One region of the Streptomyces sp. NPDC002032 genome, then DNA from elsewhere that is predicted to be linked to it. Evidence: riboswitches for the same ligand, from Rfam matches in the RefSeq annotation. Region 1 holds a riboswitch; each other region holds the start of a gene.

Region 1 (5,578 bases):
GGCGCGCGAGCTCGCCCACCGCGAACGCGGTACCTCCCGTCCCATCACGGTGGTCGGCAACCCGGTGCTGCACCGGGAGTGCAAGGACGTCACCGAGTTCGGCGATGAGCTGGCGCAGCTGATCGACGACATGTTCGCCAGCCAGAAGACCGCCGAGGGCGTGGGCCTGGCCGCGAACCAGATCGGCGTCGACGCCAAGGTCTTCGTCTACGACTGCCCCGACGACGACGGCAAGCGGCACACCGGTGTCGTGGTCAACCCGAAGCTGGTCGAGCTGCCGGCCGCCGGGCGGGTGCTGGACGACTCCAACGAGGGCTGCCTGTCGGTCCCGACCGCGTACGCCTCCCTGGCCCGCCCGGACTACGCCGAGGTCACCGGCCAGGACGCGCAGGGCAACCCGATCAAGGTCCGCGGTACGGGCTACTTCGCGCGCTGCCTCCAGCACGAGACCGACCACCTGTACGGGTACCTGTACATCGACCGCCTCTCCAAGCGCGAGCGCAAGGACGCCCTGCGCCAGATGGAAGAGGGCACCCCGCGCTACGAGGTCGTCCCGAACGCCTGATCCCGCACGGGACACGCCCGCACGACGAAGGCCCCGCCCCGGAATCCGGAGCGGGGCCTTCGCCGTGGCGCGGACGGACTAGAAGTCCTCGTCCAGGTCGACGGTGCCCTCGACCGCGACCTGGTAGGCCGACGGACGGCGCTCGAAGAAGTTCGTGAGCTCCTGGACGCCCTGGAGCTCCATGAACGAGAACGGGTTCTGCGAGCCGTACACCGCCGGGAAGCCCAGGCGGATCAGGCGCTGGTCCGCGACGCACTCCAGGTACTCGCGCATCGACTCGGTGTTCATGCCCGGCAGGCCGTCACCGCACAGGTCGCGGCCGAACTGCAGCTCCGCCTCCACGGCCTCCTTCAGCATGTCCGTGACCTGCTGCTGGAGTTCGGCGTCGAAGAGGTCCGGCTCCTCCTTGCGGACGGTGTCGATGACCTCGAAAGCGAAGCTCATGTGGGCGCTTTCATCACGGAAGACCCAGTTGGTGCCGGTGGCCAGGCCGTGCAGCAGGCCGCGCGAGCGGAACCAGTACACGTACGCGAAGGCGCCGTAGAAGAACAGGCCCTCGATGCAGGCCGCGAAGCAGATCAGGTTCAGCAGGAAACGGCGGCGGTCGGCCTTCGTCTCCAGCCGGTCGATCTTCTCGACCGAGTCCATCCACCGGAAGCAGAACTGCGCCTTCTCGCGGATCGAGGGGATCTCCTCGACCGCGTCGAAGGCCGCCGCGCGGTCGTCCGGGTCGGGCAGGTAGGTGTCGAGCAGCGTCAGGTAGAACTGGACGTGCACGGCCTCCTCGAACAGCTGGCGCGACAGGTACAGGCGCGCCTCCGGGGAGTTGATGTGCTTGTAGAGCGTCAGCACCAGGTTGTTCGAGACGATCGAGTCACCGGTCGCGAAGAAGGCGACCAGACGGCCGATCATGTGCTGCTCGGCCGGGGTCAGCTTGGCGAGGTCGGCGACGTCCGAGTGGAGGTCGACCTCCTCGACGGTCCACGTGTTCTTGATCGCGTCCCGGTAGCGCTCGTAGAAGTCCGGGTAGCGCATGGGGCGGAGAGTCAGTTCGAAGCCCGGGTCGAGCAGGTTCTTGGCGGTGGAGCTCATTACTGGCAGGCCTCGCAGGACTCGGGGTTCTCAAGGGAGCAGGCCAGGGCGTCGGCGTCGACGGCCTGGGGGAGGGGGGTGGCGGCGGCCGGCACGGCGCTGCCGGAGGCGGCGCGGGCGATCTTCGTCGCCGGGCGCGAGCGCAGGTAGTACGTGGTCTTCAGACCCTGCTTCCAGGCGTACGCGTACATCGAGCTGAGCTTGCCGATGGTGGGCGTCTCCAGGAACAGGTTCAGCGACTGCGCCTGGTCGAGGAACGGCGTACGGGCCGCCGCCATGTCGATCAGACCGCGCTGCGGGATCTCCCACGCCGTGCGGTACAGCTCGCGCACCTCGGCCGGGATCCAGCCGAAGCCCTGGACGGAGCCGCTGGATTCGCGCAGCGCCTCGCGGGTCTGCGCGTCCCACACGCCGAGCTTCTTGAGCTCCTCCACCAGGTAGCCGTTGACCTGGAGGAACTCGCCGCTGAGCGTCTCGCGCTTGAAGAGGTTGGAGACCTGCGGCTCGATGCACTCGTACACGCCCGCGATGGAGGCGATGGTCGCCGTCGGGGCGATGGCGAGCAGCAGGGAGTTGCGCATGCCGGTCTTCGCGATCCGGGCGCGCAGGGCGTCCCAGCGCTCGGGCCAGTTCAGCTCGACGTCGTAGTGGTCGGGGTGCAGGACGCCGCGGGCGGTGCGGGTCTGCTCCCAGGCCGGGAGGGGGCCGCTGCGCTCGGCGAGGTCGCAGGAGGCCTCGTACGCGGCCAGCATGATGCGCTCGGAGAGCTTGGTGGACAGGGCCTTCGCCTCGGGGGAGTCGAAGGGCATCTTCAGCTTGAAGAAGACGTCCTGGAGGCCCATCGCGCCCAGACCCACCGGCCGCCAGCGGGAGTTGGAGCGGCCCGCCTGCTCGGTCGGGTAGAAGTTGATGTCCACGACGCGGTCGAGGAAGGTCACCGCGGTGCGGACGGTCTCGTCCAGGCGCTCCCAGTCGATCTGCCCGTCCACCACGAAGGCGCCCATGTTGACCGAACCGAGGTTGCAGACGGCAGTCTCGCCGTCGTTGGTGACCTCGATGATCTCGGTGCAGAGGTTGGAGGAGTGGACGACCGTGCCCGGCTCGGCGGTCTGGTTCGCCGTGCGGTTGGAGGCGTCCTTGAAGGTCATCCACCCCTGGCCGGTCTGCGCGAGGGTGCGCATCATCCGGCCGTACAGGTCGCGGGCGGGCATGGTCTTGCGGGCCAGGCCGTCCGCCTCGGCCTTGCGGTAGGCGGCGTCGAACGCGTCGCCCCACAGGTCGACCAGCTCGGGCACGTCGGCCGGGGAGAACAGCGACCACTGGCCGTCGGCGTTCACGCGGCGCATGAACTCGTCCGGCACCCAGTGGGCGAGGTTGAGGTTGTGCGTACGGCGCTGGTCCTCGCCGGTGTTGTCGCGCAGCTCCAGGAACTCCTCGATGTCCGCGTGCCAGGTCTCCAGGTAGACGGCGGCGGCACCCTTGCGGCGGCCGCCCTGGTTCACGGCGGCGACGGAGGCGTCGAGGGTCTTGAGGAACGGCACGATGCCGTTGGAGTGGCCGTTGGTGCCGCGGATCAGCGAACCGCGGGCGCGGATGCGGGAGTACGACAGACCGATGCCGCCGGCGTGCTTGGAGAGGCGGGCGACCTGGTGGTAGCGGTCGTAGATCGAGTCCAGCTCGTCCAGCGGGGAGTCCAGCAGGTAGCAGGAGGACATCTGCGGGTGGCGGGTGCCGGAGTTGAAGAGCGTGGGGGAGGACGGCAGGTAGTCGAGGCGGCTCATCAGCCGGTAGAGCGAGGCCACTTCCTCGACGGCCTGGACACTCGTTGAATCAAGCGCAGTGTGATCCGCGAGGCCGCACGCCACGCGCAGCATGAAGTACTGCGGGGTCTCGATCACCTGACGGGTGAGGGGGTGGCGCAGCAGGTAGCGGCTGTGCAGGGTGCGCAGGCCGAAGAAGCCGAAGCGGTCGTCCGCGCCCTCGGCGAGCGCGTGCTCCACCAGGGCGTCGAGCCGGGCGGCGTGCAGGGCGACGAACTCGGCGGTGCGGTCGGCGATCAGGCCCTCGCGGTGGCCGACGGCGACGGACTCGGCGAAGGAGACGGCCCCCTGGCCCGCGGCCTCTTCGGCCACGGCCAGCGTGAGCAGGCGGGCGGCGAGGCGGGAGTACGCCGGGTCCTCGGAGATCAGGCCCGCGGCGGCCTCGGTGGCCAGCCCGCGCAGTTCGGCCTCGTCCGCGACGGAGCTGCGGCCGCGCAGGGCGGCGGCGGCGACCCGGCCCGGGTCGGTGTCGGGGAGGTCGGCCGTCAGCTCGGTGAGGGTGCGCAGCAGCGCGGCCCCGGGGCCCCCGGCCTCGGATGCGGCTGCGGGCTGGTCGGACTCGGCGCGCGGTGCGGCGGGCGCGATGGTCACGGGGGGAGCTCTCCCTCGCTCGGCCCGGTCATCGGTGGGGCGGGGCGCGAGCGGGCGCATGCGGGCATGGCGGGTACGCGTACCCCACCGCATGGCGTCCACCGGCCCAACCGCGAGGCCCGGACGTGGTCGGCACCCGGTTCGGTCGAGCCGGGTGCGCTGTCGGCAGGTCCTCGGACTTGCGAAGCACGAATGGGTGCACTTCATACCGTTGCGGGACAGTTCCGGATTCGCACCGGATTCCCCTGCGGCGACAGCAGGCATGAGCATACATGTGGGGGCGGCCCGCTGCGGTAGCCCCCACATGTTGTGTCGGGCCTTGCTCAGCGTGGTGTCACAGCTCCACTCGGTACGTGAGCAGCGTCAGTCCCGGGACGGGGGCCCAGTCGCGTTCCGGCGTACGGATGAAGCCGAGCCGCGCGTAGATCCGCTGGGCCGCCCTCATGTCCCGCTGGGTGGAGAGCACCAGGTGCGTGACCCCCTCCAGCTCGCGGGCGCGGGCCAGGCAGGCCCGCACCAGGGCCTCGCCGGCGCCGCGTCCGCGGGCCTCGCGGGCTACGGCCAGCATCCGGAACTCGGCCTCGGCGGGCCCGGCGATGTCGGCGAGCGGGCTGCCGGGTGGGGCGAAGGTCACACCGCCCAGCAGGGTGTCCTCGGCGACGGCCACCAGCACCTCGCCGTCGGCGGCCCGCCGGGCCACGTCGCGCAGGACGCCGGCGTAGAAGGCCGCGTCGGAGGCGAGGAGTCCGTCGCCCACGTACGCGCGTGCGGTGATCTCGCCCAGCTCTTCGTATTCGGCGGGCAGGGCCGCCCGGATCTCGATGTCCATGGCCCCGAGTGTGCACCCCCGTCGTTCCGCGCGAAGGGCCGCCCCGCCTCCCGGAGGGGGAGGGCGGGGCGGCCCTTCGCCGCGCGCGGGACGGTGTGCTCAGCAGCAGCGGAAGCCCTCGCGGGGGTCCGCCTCCCGGGAGTCCGTACGGGCCCGTTCGAAGGCCCGCCGGGTCAGCACCTCGGCGTCCGGGTCGTGGGAGCGGGCGTGGGCGACGTAGCGGTCGTACGCGGCCTCGCCCGAGAACTCCCGTACGTAGTAACGCGCCTTCGCCAGCGCCCCGCGGACGCGGCTCACCGGACTGGCTCCACGACCCGGCCGCCGCCGCCGTCGAGACCGGCCGCGGCGAGCTCGGCCTTCTCCTCGGGGGTGGCGAGCAGTCCGGCCGGGGCGACGATCCTCGACTCGGACCACGGCACCTCGGAGAGCCTGACCGAGCCCGGGTCGGCGACGGCCCGCAGGCAGGTCCGGGCCGCGTCCGCCAGCACGATGAGGATCAGCACGGCGAACAGCACCGACAGGACGCCGTCGACCGTGGCGTTGGTGACCACGGTGTGCATGTCGTCCATGCTCTTGGCGGGTGGCAGCACCTTCCCGGCGTCGATGCCGCCCTGGTACTTGTCGCGCTGCGCGAAGAAGCCGACCTTCACGTCATCGGAGAAGACCTTCTGGTAGCTGGCG
Region 2 (5,578 bases), 240 kb from region 1:
CGCTGCCCTCGGGCAGCACCTCGTACTCCTTCTTCTGACCGCGCACGGGCCCCTCGCTGGGCAGCGCCCGGATCAGCCCGGCCTCCTCCAGCCGCCCGAGCTCCCGGTAGATCTGCTGGTGCGTCGCCGACCAGAAGTACCCGATCGACCTGTCGAAGCGCCGGGTCAGTTCCAGCCCCGACGAGGGCTTCTCCAGCAGGGCGGTGAGGATGGCGTGCGGCAGCGACATGCGGCCATCCTAGGTTTGCGGCGGGCCGTACGCCGCCGCCCGTAAGCCGCCGCTCCTCCGCCGGGCGCCTGGCCGCCGGGCGCCCGGCGCTACTTCGCGGGCGCGCCCGTGCGCCAGGCGGCCAGTTCCTCCGGGACGCGGGGCCCCGGAGCCCCGGCGGCCAGCAGCCCGCGGGCGCGCAGCAGGGCGGTCACCGCCGGGGACCAGGCCTGACGCAGGCCCGCCGAGGCCAGCAGCTCCGGGTCGGCCAGCAGCTCCCCGGCCGGACCGGTCCGGATGCCCGCCGGGGTCAGCACCGCCGCGTCGTCGGCCCAGCGCACCGCGAGGTCCACGTCGTGGGTGGCCATCACCACCGTGGTGCCCGCCGCGCGCAGGCCCGCCAGCACGTCCAGCAGCCGCTCCTGCCCGTCCGGGTCCAGCCCGGCCGTCGGCTCGTCCAGGATCAGCACCCGCGGGGCCATCGCCACCGCGCCCGCGATGGCCGCCCGCTTGCGCTGCCCGTACGACAGGAGGTGCGTGGGCCGGTCCCGCAGCGCGGTGATGTCCAGGGCGGCGAGGGCGGCCCCGACCCGCTCGCGGACCTCCGGCAGCGGCAGCCCCAGGTTCATCGGCCCGAAGGACACGTCCTGTTCGACGGAGGCCGCGAAGAGCTGGTCGTCCGGGTCCTGCACCACCAGCTGCACCGAGGTCCGCAGCCGGGTCAGCCCCGCCCGGTCGTACGCCACCTCGGCGCCGTCCAGGCGCAACGTGCCGGGCGCGGGCCGCAGGCCCCCGCTGAGCAGCCGCATCAGCGTGGTCTTGCCGCTGCCGTTGCGGCCGAGCAGGACCAGCGCCCGGCCCCCCTCGATCCCGAAGTCCACGCCGGACAGCACGGCCGGGCCGTCCTCGTAGGCGTAGCCCGCGCCGGACAGTTCCACCACCACGGTCACAGGTACAGCTCCTTCAGTACGAGGGTCCCCGCGACCAGGGCGGTCAGCAGGGCGGCGGAGGCGGCGAGGAACCGCCAGGACAGCGACGCCTGCGGTACGAGGACCCGCAGCGCGCCGTCGTAGCCGCGCCCGGCCAGCCCCTCCTGGAGCCGGGCGGCGCGGTCGAAGGCCCGGACGAAGGTGGTCGCCGCGAGCCCGGCCAGCGAACGCCACACCGCCGCCCGGCTCGTCTGCCCGAGCCGGGCCGCCTGGGCCCGGCGCACCTGCGCCATGGAGTCCAGCAGCAGGAAGCCGATCCGGTACATGACCAGGGCCACGTCCACCACCGGGGCGGGCACCCCGGCCCGCACCAGCCGGGGCAGCACGTCCGAGACCGGGGTGGTGAAGGCGAACAGCAGCACGCCGAGGGAGGCCGCCGAGGTGCGCAGCAGGAGTTCCGCCGCCTGCCGGGGCCCGTCCGGGGCGAGGGCGAACAAGCCGTCCGGGCCGCCCAGCGAGACCAGCAGCGGCAGCGCCCCGGTCACGCAGAAGCCCAGCGGCACCCGGAAGGCCCGCCACAGCCGCCGGCCCGCCACCCCGGCCGGGCCCAGCAGCACGGCGAGGGTGGCGGCCGCGACCAGTGGGCCGCCGGGCCAGGGCGGCAGGCACACGGCGGTGACCGTCAGCCCGAGTCCGAGGAGGGCCTTCTCCAGGGGGTGCCGGCCCCGCCAGCGGCTGCCGTGGGCCGCCACGTCGATCGGCAGCACCGGCTAGGCCTCCGGCGCGGGGGCCACGACCGGCGCGGGGGCCGAATCCGCCGAGGGGGCCGAAGCGGCCGCCTGGGCCAGGCCCTGACGGCGGCCCTTGCGGACCCCGAAGTAGTACGCGAGCACGCCCGCGCCGAGCGCCGCCTGGAGGGCGAACAGCGCCGACTCGACCTCCCCCGAGGGGGGTTCGTAGAGCGGGGAGAACCAGGGCTCGTAGTCCGGCTTCAGTTCCGTGATGGCCGACTCCGCCTGCGCGTCCGCGCCCGCGAAGGGCTCCTTCTTGCCGTCGCCGAGCCCCAGCGCGAGCGGGAGCACGGCCAGCGCCGCCACCACGAGCAGCAGCAGGGTGTTGATCTTCGCGTTCCGGGTCATCGCCATCAGAGCGCCGCCCCCTGCCGCGTCGCGGCCTGCTGCGCCGCGCCGGTGCCGGTCAGCTTGGCGACCCCGAGCCGGACCAGGTCGGACTTGCTGGACTGCATCAGCAGCCGCATCACGAGGACGGTCAGCAGCCCCTCGCTCACCGCGAGCGGGATCTGGGTCAGGGCGAAGATGCCCGCGAACTTCTCCAGCGCGCCCGGGAACCCACTGGCCGGGTCGGGGAAGGCGAGCGCCAGCTGGACGGAGGTCACGCAGTAGGTGACGAGGTCGGCGACGAACGCCCCGGCGAAGACGGTCACCATCAGCGGCGCGCCGCACTTGCGCAGCAGCCGGTACGCGGCGTAGCCGGCCCAGGGGCCGGCGATGGCCATCGAGAACACGTTCGCGCCGAGCGTGGTGAGCCCGCCGTGCGCGAGCAGCAGGGCCTGGAAGAGCAGGGTGATCGTGCCCAGCACCGCCATGATCGGCGGCCGGAACAGGATGGCCCCGAGTCCGGTCCCGGTCGGGTGCGAGCAACTGCCCGTCACCGAGGGAATCTTGAGCGCGGACAGCACGAAGGTGAACGCGCCGGACGCGCCGAGCAGCAGGGTGCTCTCCGGGTTGGCCTTCACCTCGCGGGTGAGGGCGCGGACACCGTGGACGACGAACGGGGCGGACGCGACGCCCCAGGCGGCCGCGTGCAAGGGGGGCAGGAACCCCTCGGCTATATGCATGGTTGGGAGACCTCTCCAGCACCTCGTGGATGGACGACGCGCCCCGGCCGGTCTCCTGGCTCACGGGTTGATGCCCTGTCTCCGCCTTCCCGGGCCCCTGCGGTCTCCCGCGCGGGCCCAGTGGCTTCCCGCAGGAGTGGAGCCGGACTTCCCGATCACAGTGGCGAGGGCCGCACCGGTTTTGCACCGGTTTCCCGAACACCAAGGCCCGCTGACCCTAGTCGCCCGCACGGACCGGTAACAACCCGCCCCGGCCCCGCCGGGCGGGCCGCCGCATTCCGCTTGATGGTCACCCGCTGTGTTTCCGGCGCCACGATCCGCTCCAACCATCCCGCCCGAAAAGGGAGTTCCGCCCACCTGTGCCCCCCGACGGCCGGCTGTCCCAGCCGGCCACACCGTTCCGCTCCCGGCCGCGAGGAGCTCTGCCTCCGGGGCCGTGGCCCGGACGGGCGCGCCCCGCTGGCGCCCCCCGCGACCCCGGGCGAGGCTGGGAGGCGTGCCAGCCGACTCCTCCGCGCCCGCCGGGTCCTTCGCCTACCCGGACCTCTCCGCCGTCTACGTCAACTGCACCCTCAAACGCTCGCCCGAGACCAGCAACACCGAGGGCCTGATCGCCAGGAGCCGCGCCGTCATGGAGGCGGCCGGAGCCCGGACCTCACTGATCCGGGCCGTCGACCACGACATCGCCACCGGCGTCTGGCCCGACATGACCGAACACGGCTGGGAGAGCGACCAGTGGCCGGTCCTCTACAGCCAGATCATGGACGCCGACATCCTCGTGCTCTGCGGCCCGATCTGGCTCGGGGACAACAGCTCCGTGATGAAGCAGGTCATCGAGCGGCTCTACGCCTGCTCCTCGCTGCTGAACGACCGGGGCCAGTACGCCTACTACGGACGGGTCGGCGGAGCGCTGATCACCGGCAACGAGGACGGCGTCAAGCACTGCGCGATGAACGTCCTCTACAGCCTCCAGCACCTCGGCTACGCGATCCCGCCGCAGGCCGACGCGGGCTGGATCGGCGAGGCCGGGCCCGGTCCCTCGTACCTGGACCCGGGGTCGGGCGGTCCGGAGAACGACTTCACCAACCGCAACACGACCTTCATGTCCTGGAACCTGATGCACCTGGCCGCGCTCCTCAAGCGCGCCGGCGGCTTCCCCGCGCACGGCAACCAGCGCTCCCTGTGGGACGCGGGCTGCCGTTTCGACTTCCCCAACCCCGAACACCGCTAGGGCGGGGCCGCTCCGGGCCGCTCCGGGCCGCCAGGGGCGCGGAGCGGCCGCCGTCCCGGTTCAGCAGGTGGCGGGGTGCGCGACGTCCACCACGTACCGCTCGGGTGAGTGCAGGACGCTGGTGGTGAAGACCGGCTGGGTGTCGAAGGCGGCGCCGAAGGTCACGTACCCCTCGTAGTCGCCCGTCAGGGCGAGGCCCTTGAGCTTGCTGAGCTGGATCTTCTGGAGCTTGGGGCCCTGGTAGACGTTCTGGCCCGCGTCGTCGTGCCCGGCGGCGGGGTGCAGGCGGATCTCCAGGAAGTACGTCCCGGGCAGCGGGACGGGCTTGCCGGACCCGTCGTAGACCAGCTGGGAGACGGGAGTGACGGTGACCGGCGGGGCGGCGCCCTGGAGGTCGATGACGATCCGGTCGTACGTGCAGTGACCGCCCCAGCGGGCGTTCACGACGAGCGGGGTCTGGGAGCGGGCCGATGGGGTGGCGGCCGGGCCGGAGGCGGCGGCGGCCGAGGCGGGCGCGCAGAGCGCGAGCCCGGCGGTGAGCAGGACGCCCGTGGCCAGGGCCACGGTCCGGCGGCGGCGCGTGCGGTACGGGTGACGCATGACGTCCCCCCGATTCTCGTGAGACGGGGACTGGCCTGTCACCGGGAAGGACACCGCGGGGGGCCGGGCGGTTCCCTCAGTGCGCCAGCAGCGCGCTCAGCTCCGCGTCCAGGTCGTAGTGGCGGCGCTCCTGCCCGCGCGGGACCAGCTCGGTCATCCGCCGGCACAGCTCCCGCACGTCCTTGGCGCGGGCGGAGACCACACAGCTCTGCGCGCCGTTGCTGAAGGCGAGGAACACGCGCGGTTCGGTGCCCCGGCGCAGCGGCCACACCTGTATGTCGCCCTCGCCCGTGCCGCAGGTCTGCCCGTCCAGGAGCAGCTCCCGCGAGAAGACCCAGCGGGCGAGGTGCGTCCCGGCGCCGCGGAAGTCGACGGCCAGCTCGTACGGCCGGTCCGTGCGGTAGACGAAGGCGCCGGTCAGGGGGACGGACAGCGGTGCGGCCTCCAGCCGCAACGGCAGGACGCGGTGTTCGGTGGTGGCCATGGTGGCTCTGCCTCTCTTCGCGCGGTGGGCCTTCACGTGCCCCCCTTCGGGCACGCTAGCCGACGCATCCGGCACTCCCCGGGGCCGAAGGTCCCGAGCCGGGCGGGCCGCTCGGCCCGATTCCGGGACCCTCGCGCGGTCCCGGCGAGCCCGGCCCGCAGCCGCGACGGGCGGCTCGCACCCCTCAACGGTCCACGGTAAAGCCGCACTTGGCGCCGGATGCGGTGCGTCCGCGTGCCCGATCGTAGCCGGGACGCGGACGAGCCCG
Region 3 (5,578 bases), on a different contig from region 1:
GCGGCGGTCGATGTGGCGCAGCCGGGCGTGGCGCACCGCGATGCCGGCGACGCGGGCGGCCCGCTCGGGGTCGGCGACGTAGGCGGGCAGGCCGTCCTCGTCGATCTCCTTGAAGGAGAACGGCACCGTGATCAGGCGGCCGTCGAACTCCGGGACCGCGACCTGGGTGGCGGCGTCGAGGGGGGAGAGTCCCTCGTCGTTCTCCTCCCAGGTCTCGCGCGAGCCGGTCAGGCACAGCGCCTGGAGGATCGGCACGCCGAGCGAGGCGAGGGCGCCCGCGTCCCAGGACTCGTCGTCCCCGCCGGCGGAGGCGGTGGCCGGGCGGGTGCCGCCGGCGGCCAGGACGGTGGTGACGACCGCGTCGACCCCCGCCAGCTCGGCCAGCAGTTCCGGCTCCGGCGTGCGCAGGGAGGAGACGTAGAGGGGGAGGGGCCTGCCGCCCTTGGCCTCGACGGCGTCGCAGAGGGCGTGCACGAAGGCGGTGTTGCCGCTCATCTGGTGCGCGCGGTAGTAGAGCAGCGCGACGCGCGGGCCGTCGCCGTCCGCCGCGGAGGCCGGGCGGTCCAGGTGGCCCCAGGTGGCGGAGGCGGCCGGGGGCTCGAAGCCGTGGCCGGTGAGCAGCACGGTGTCCGAGAGGAAGCGGGCCAGCTGGCCGAGGTTGGCGGGGCCGCCGTGCGCGAGGTAGCCGTGCGCCTCGGCGGCGATGCCGATGGGGACGGTGGAGGCCTCCATCAGCTGGGCGTCCGGGGCCTGTTCGCCGGTCAGGACGACGACCGGGCGGGTCTGGCCGGCGGCCAGCAGCAGGTCGAGGCCCTCCTGCCAGGCGCGGAGGCCGCCGAGGAGGCGTACGACGACCAGGTCGACGCCGTCGAGGAGACCGGGGAGGTCGTCGAGGGGGAGGCGGGAGGGGTTCGCGAACCGGTACGGGACGGGGCCGTCCGCCGTGTTCGCGGCGCGAGCGCTGAGCAGATCGGTGTCGGACGTCGACAGCAGCAGGATCATGCGGCGGCAGGCCTTCCTCGGGGTTTCCGCGCCCCGGGCAGTGAGGACGACGGGAGTTCCTGACTCACCCCGCCGATCGCTCCGCGGGGTTCACAGTGGCGGGACCGCGCCGGAATCGCACCGGGCTTCCTCCCATGTCGCCGTCCTCGGCGATGACGGGCCGAGTGGCCCGTCGGAAGGTCATCCTAGGCGGCGTCGTCCCTGGCCGGGAGTGGGGGTGGCCGGAGACGGTGCTGGTCCGGGCCGTTGGTGGTTCGGACGGGGGGCGCTCTGGTGCGGTGTCCCTGGCCGGGAGCGGGGCGGGGGGCGGGGCGGGGCGGTCCGGGCCGGTGGTGGTTCGGGGCTGCGGTGGTTCGGGCCGGTGGTGGGGCGTACGCGGGGTGGGACCCGTCGGTGGTGGTTCGGAGCTGAGTGGCCGGGTGGTGGGCGTCCGGGCGGGGGTGGTCCGGGTCGGGGGGCGTCGGGACTCTGCCCCCGGGGCCGGGCGGCAAACGCCGGTGGGGGCGGGGTCCGCCCCGCGCGAGGGGGCGTCCGGGGGCGGCCGTCGCTCCGGTGGCGGGGGCCGGGGAGGGTGGCGTCGGACACAGGCCGGGGGTGGGCAAACGTGGGTATGCTCGCGGCCATGCCCCAGCCCCCTTCCGCCGTGTCGCGGGACGAACCCGTCATACGGGAACGCGGTGACGCCTGCCCCGGCGCCCTGCGCCTGCACGCGGCGGACGACGGGTACCTGGCGCGCGTGCGGATCCCCGGCGGGCTCCTCGACGGCGCCGCCGCACTGCTGCTGGCCGATGCCGCGGACCGGCTCGGCGACGGCCACATCGACCTCACCTCCCGCGGCAACGCGCAGCTGCGCGGACTCGGCGCGGGCTGCGGCGGGGAGCTGGCCGCGGTGCTGGAGCGGGCCGGGCTGCTCCCCGCCCCCTCCCACGAGCGGGTCCGCAACATCGTCGTCTCCCCGCTGACCGGCCTCGACGGATCCGGCCGGCCGGACGTGTCGGGCTGGGTCGCGGAGCTGGACGGGCTGCTGTGCGCGGATCCGGCCGCGGCCGGGCTCTCGGGACGCTTCCTGTTCGCCCTCGACGACGGCCGCGGGGACGTGGCCGCCCTCGCCGGGGACGTCGTCGTGGTCGCCCGCCCCGACGGCGGGGCCCTGGTGTCGACGGCCGGCGCGCGCCAGGGGGTCCGCGTCGCCGCGCACGACGCCCCCCGGGCCGCCCTCCTCGCCGCCCGCCACTTCCTGGACGCCGCCCGGGCCGCCGGCACCCGGGCCTGGCGGGTGAGCGAACTGCCCCCCGAACACGCCCTGGATCCGGCCGGGTTGCAGGACTGCCTGGCGGCCCGCGGCATCGTCGGCCGGATCGAGGGCGCGCCCGTGCCCCCGCCCGGGGACGGCCCCGAACCCGGACGCGTAACCGGCGCGGACGGGCGCGCCGCGCTGTCCGTGCTCGCGCCGCTCGGACGCCTCGACAGCGCGCAGTGGCGGACCCTGGCCGGGCTGAGCGGCCGGCTGCGGCTGACGCCCTGGCGCGGGGTCGTCGTCCCCGGGCTGACCGGGCAGGCGGCCGCCCGGGCGCTGGGGGTTCTCGCCGACGCCGGGCTCGTCACCGACCCGGCGGATCCCTGGCGGTCCGTCACCGCCTGTACGGGAACGCCCGGTTGTGCCAAGTCGCGGGCCGACGTACGCGCCGACGCACGGGCCCTGGTACGCCGTACGCCCGGACCGCTGCCCGTGCACTGGTCCGGATGCGAGCGCCGCTGCGGACACCCGCGCGCCGCCGCCTGGGTGGACCTCGTCGCCACCCCGCAGGGGTACGAGGTCTCCGCGCCCGGGCGCCCCACCGCAACGGCCCGGCACCCAGATCTGGCGGAGGTCCTCACGGCCGCCCGCAGCACCATCCAGTGAAGAAATGAGCGAGTACACCGTGTTCGAGTACGAGAAGGACGGCGCCGCGATCTACCGGCAGTCCTTTGCCACGATCCGCGCCGAGGCGGACCTCTCCGGGCTGCCCGCCTCCGTCGCCCAGGTCGCGGTGCGCATGATTCACGCCTGCGGGATGACCGACCTGCCCGGGGACCTCGGTTACACCCCGGACGTCGTGCTGCGGGCGCGAGCCGCACTCGCCGCGGGGGCGCCGGTCCTGTGTGACGTGCAGATGGTCGCCAGCGGGGTCACCCGCAAGCGGCTGCCCGCGGCCAACGAGGTGATCTGCACGCTCTCCGACCCGGCCGTGCCGGAACTCGCCGCGAAGATGGGCACCACGCGCAGCGCCGCCGCCCTCGAAGTCTGGCGCGACCGGGGCCTGCTGGAGGGGGCCGTGATCGCCGTCGGCAACGCGCCCACCGCGCTGTTCCGGCTGCTGGAGATGATCGAGGAGGGCGCCCCCCGCCCGGCCGCCGTGATCGGCGTGCCCGTCGGTTTCATCGGCGCCGCCGAGTCCAAGGACGCGCTCGCCGCGCACCCCTCGGGCCTGGACCACCTGATCGTGCGCGGCCGGCGCGGTGGCAGCGCCATCGCGGCCGCCGCCGTCAACGCGATCGCGAGCGAGGAAGAATGAGCAAGCTGTACGGCGTCGGGCTCGGGCCCGGCGACCCCTCCCTGATGACCCTGCGGGCCGTCGAGGCCATCGCCGGAGCAGATGTGGTCGCCTACCACAGCGCCCGGCACGGCCGTTCCATCGCCCGCTCGATCGCCGCCAAGCACCTGCGCTCCGACCACATCGAGGAACCGCTGGTCTACCCGGTCACCACCGAGACCACCGACCATCCCGGCGGCTACCAGGGGGCGATGGACGAGTTCTACGAGGCCGCCGCCGCCCGCCTCGCCGCCCACCTGGACGCCGGGCGCACCGTGGCCGTGCTCGCGGAGGGCGATCCGCTCTTCTACAGCTCGTACATGCACATGCACAAGCGGCTCGCGGACCGGTACCCGACCGAGGTCATCCCCGGCGTCACCTCGGTGAGCGCCGCCGCCGCCCGGCTCGGCACCCCGCTCGTCGAGGGCGAGGAGGTGCTGACGATCCTGCCCGGCACCCTCTCCGAGGAGGAGCTCACCGCCCGGCTCGCCGCCACCGACTCGGCCGTCGTCATGAAGCTCGGCCGCACCTTCCCCGCCGTACGGCGCGCGATGGAGGCCAGCGGCCGGCTGCCCGAGGCCCGTTACGTGGAGCGCGCCACGATGGAGGGCGAGCGCACCGGCGTCCTCGCGGACACCGACCCGGACAGCGTGCCGTACTTCGCCGTCGCGGTGGTGCCCAGCCGGATCGGCAACCCGGGCAGCGTGCCCTCCGGCCCCGGGGAGGTCGCGGTCGTCGGCACCGGGCCCGCCGGGCCGCTGTGGCTGACCGCCGAGACCCGGCGGGCGCTGGCCGACGCGGAGGTGCTGGTCGGGTACACCACGTACCTGGACCGGGTGCCCGTGCGGCCCGGGCAGGTGCGGCACGGCTCCGACAACAAGGTGGAGTCCGAGCGGGCCGAGTTCGCCCTCGACCTCGCCCGGCGCGGCAAGCGGGTGGCCGTGGTCTCCGGCGGTGACCCCGGGGTCTTCGCCATGGCCACCGCGGTTCTGGAGGTCGCCGGGCAGCCGGAGTACGCGGACGTGCCCGTACGGGTCCTGCCGGGGGTGACGGCGGCCAACGCGGCGGCCGCCGCCGCCGGGGCCCCGCTGGGCCACGACTACGCCACCATCTCGCTGTCCGACCGGCTCAAGCCGTGGGAGGTCATCGCGGAGCGGCTGCGGGCGGCGGCCGCCGCCGACCTGGTGCTCGCCCTCTACAACCCGGGCTCGCGCAGCCGGACCTGGCAGGTGGCGCAGGCCAAGGAGCTGCTGCTCACGCTGCGTTCGCCGCAGACCCCCGTGGTCGTCGCCCGGGACGTGGGCGGCCCCCGTCAGTCGGTGCGGATCGTCACCCTGGACGCGCTGGAGCCCGAAGAGGTCGACATGCGCACGATCCTGCTGGTCGGCTCCTCGCAGACCCGGGTCACCGAGCGCCCCGACGGGTCGAGGGTGACGTGGACCCCGCGCCGCTACCCCTGAGCCGCCGCCCGTGACGGGCAGCCGCCGCCCGTGACCGGCAGCCCGCCGCCGGTGACCGGCAGCTGACGTCCCCGGCCCGCCCAGGGCCGCGGGGCGTCAGCCCGCGCAGCCCGTCAGGACGTCGGCGCAGCCCTGCACCTCCTGGGGCTCCAGGGTGAGCAGCTGCCACGAGACCACGCCGGCCGGGGGAGAGTCGTCCTGCGGGGCGGGCTCGATGTGCGCGGTCACCGGCGCCCCGGCCGGCAGGTTGAGCCGGGTGACCTCCCCGGCGGTGCACGACACGCCGAACGTACGGTCCCCGGCGCCGCCGTCCCGCGACAGGACGAGGGTGACGCGGGGGCTCTCCTCGCTGTCGCAGGCGATGTCGAAGCGGTACGGGCGCTCCCCGCCGGTCTCCAGTTCCTTCGCCAGCCCGGCGGCGAGGAAGGCGGTCCCGCGCATCGTCACCCTGCCGTTCCCCGTGCCCTTGCCCAGGACCTCGTCGGCCCGCTGGAGCGCGTCGTCGGGCTCCCACCCTCTGGGGGCCGCTTTCTCGCCGCATCC

What was found. Region 1 has a riboswitch for cobalamin ahead of ACFYYT_RS05895 (ribonucleoside-diphosphate reductase subunit alpha). Riboswitches for the same ligand answer to the same signal wherever they lie in the genome.
Region 2: linked by a shared signal. The riboswitch ahead of ACFYYT_RS06925 (energy-coupling factor ABC transporter permease) and the one ahead of ACFYYT_RS05895 (ribonucleoside-diphosphate reductase subunit alpha) in region 1 are both predicted to bind cobalamin.
Region 3: linked by a shared signal. The riboswitch ahead of cobN (cobaltochelatase subunit CobN) and the one ahead of ACFYYT_RS05895 (ribonucleoside-diphosphate reductase subunit alpha) in region 1 are both predicted to bind cobalamin.

What each region holds. Positions count from the first base shown of each region.
Region 1 covers NZ_JBIASM010000002.1:378,384-383,961, forward strand. Annotated here, with positions in the region: gene def (peptide deformylase) at 1-565, shown strand, start outside; gene ACFYYT_RS05890 (ribonucleotide-diphosphate reductase subunit beta) at 644-1,657, opposite strand; gene ACFYYT_RS05895 (ribonucleoside-diphosphate reductase subunit alpha) at 1,657-4,068, opposite strand; cobalamin riboswitch at 4,215-4,345, opposite strand; gene ACFYYT_RS05900 (GNAT family N-acetyltransferase) at 4,403-4,897, opposite strand; gene ACFYYT_RS05905 (YbdD/YjiX family protein) at 4,997-5,194, opposite strand; gene ACFYYT_RS05910 (carbon starvation CstA family protein) at 5,191-5,578, opposite strand, start outside.
Region 2 covers NZ_JBIASM010000002.1:615,816-621,393, forward strand. Annotated here, with positions in the region: gene ACFYYT_RS06905 (PadR family transcriptional regulator) at 1-229, opposite strand, end outside; gene ACFYYT_RS06910 (ATP-binding cassette domain-containing protein) at 319-1,158, opposite strand; gene cbiQ (cobalt ECF transporter T component CbiQ) at 1,155-1,904, opposite strand; gene ACFYYT_RS06920 (energy-coupling factor ABC transporter substrate-binding protein) at 1,908-2,276, opposite strand; gene ACFYYT_RS06925 (energy-coupling factor ABC transporter permease) at 2,282-2,995, opposite strand; cobalamin riboswitch at 3,023-3,216, opposite strand; gene ACFYYT_RS06930 (flavodoxin family protein) at 3,492-4,226, shown strand; gene ACFYYT_RS06935 (hypothetical protein) at 4,287-4,826, opposite strand; gene ACFYYT_RS06940 (SsgA family sporulation/cell division regulator) at 4,903-5,310, opposite strand.
Region 3 covers NZ_JBIASM010000026.1:40,958-46,535, forward strand. Annotated here, with positions in the region: gene cobN (cobaltochelatase subunit CobN) at 1-1,002, opposite strand, end outside; cobalamin riboswitch at 1,036-1,191, opposite strand; gene cobG (precorrin-3B synthase) at 1,625-2,905, shown strand; gene ACFYYT_RS34380 (precorrin-8X methylmutase) at 2,910-3,557, shown strand; gene ACFYYT_RS34385 (precorrin-2 C(20)-methyltransferase) at 3,554-5,035, shown strand; gene ACFYYT_RS34390 (hypothetical protein) at 5,132-5,578, opposite strand, start outside.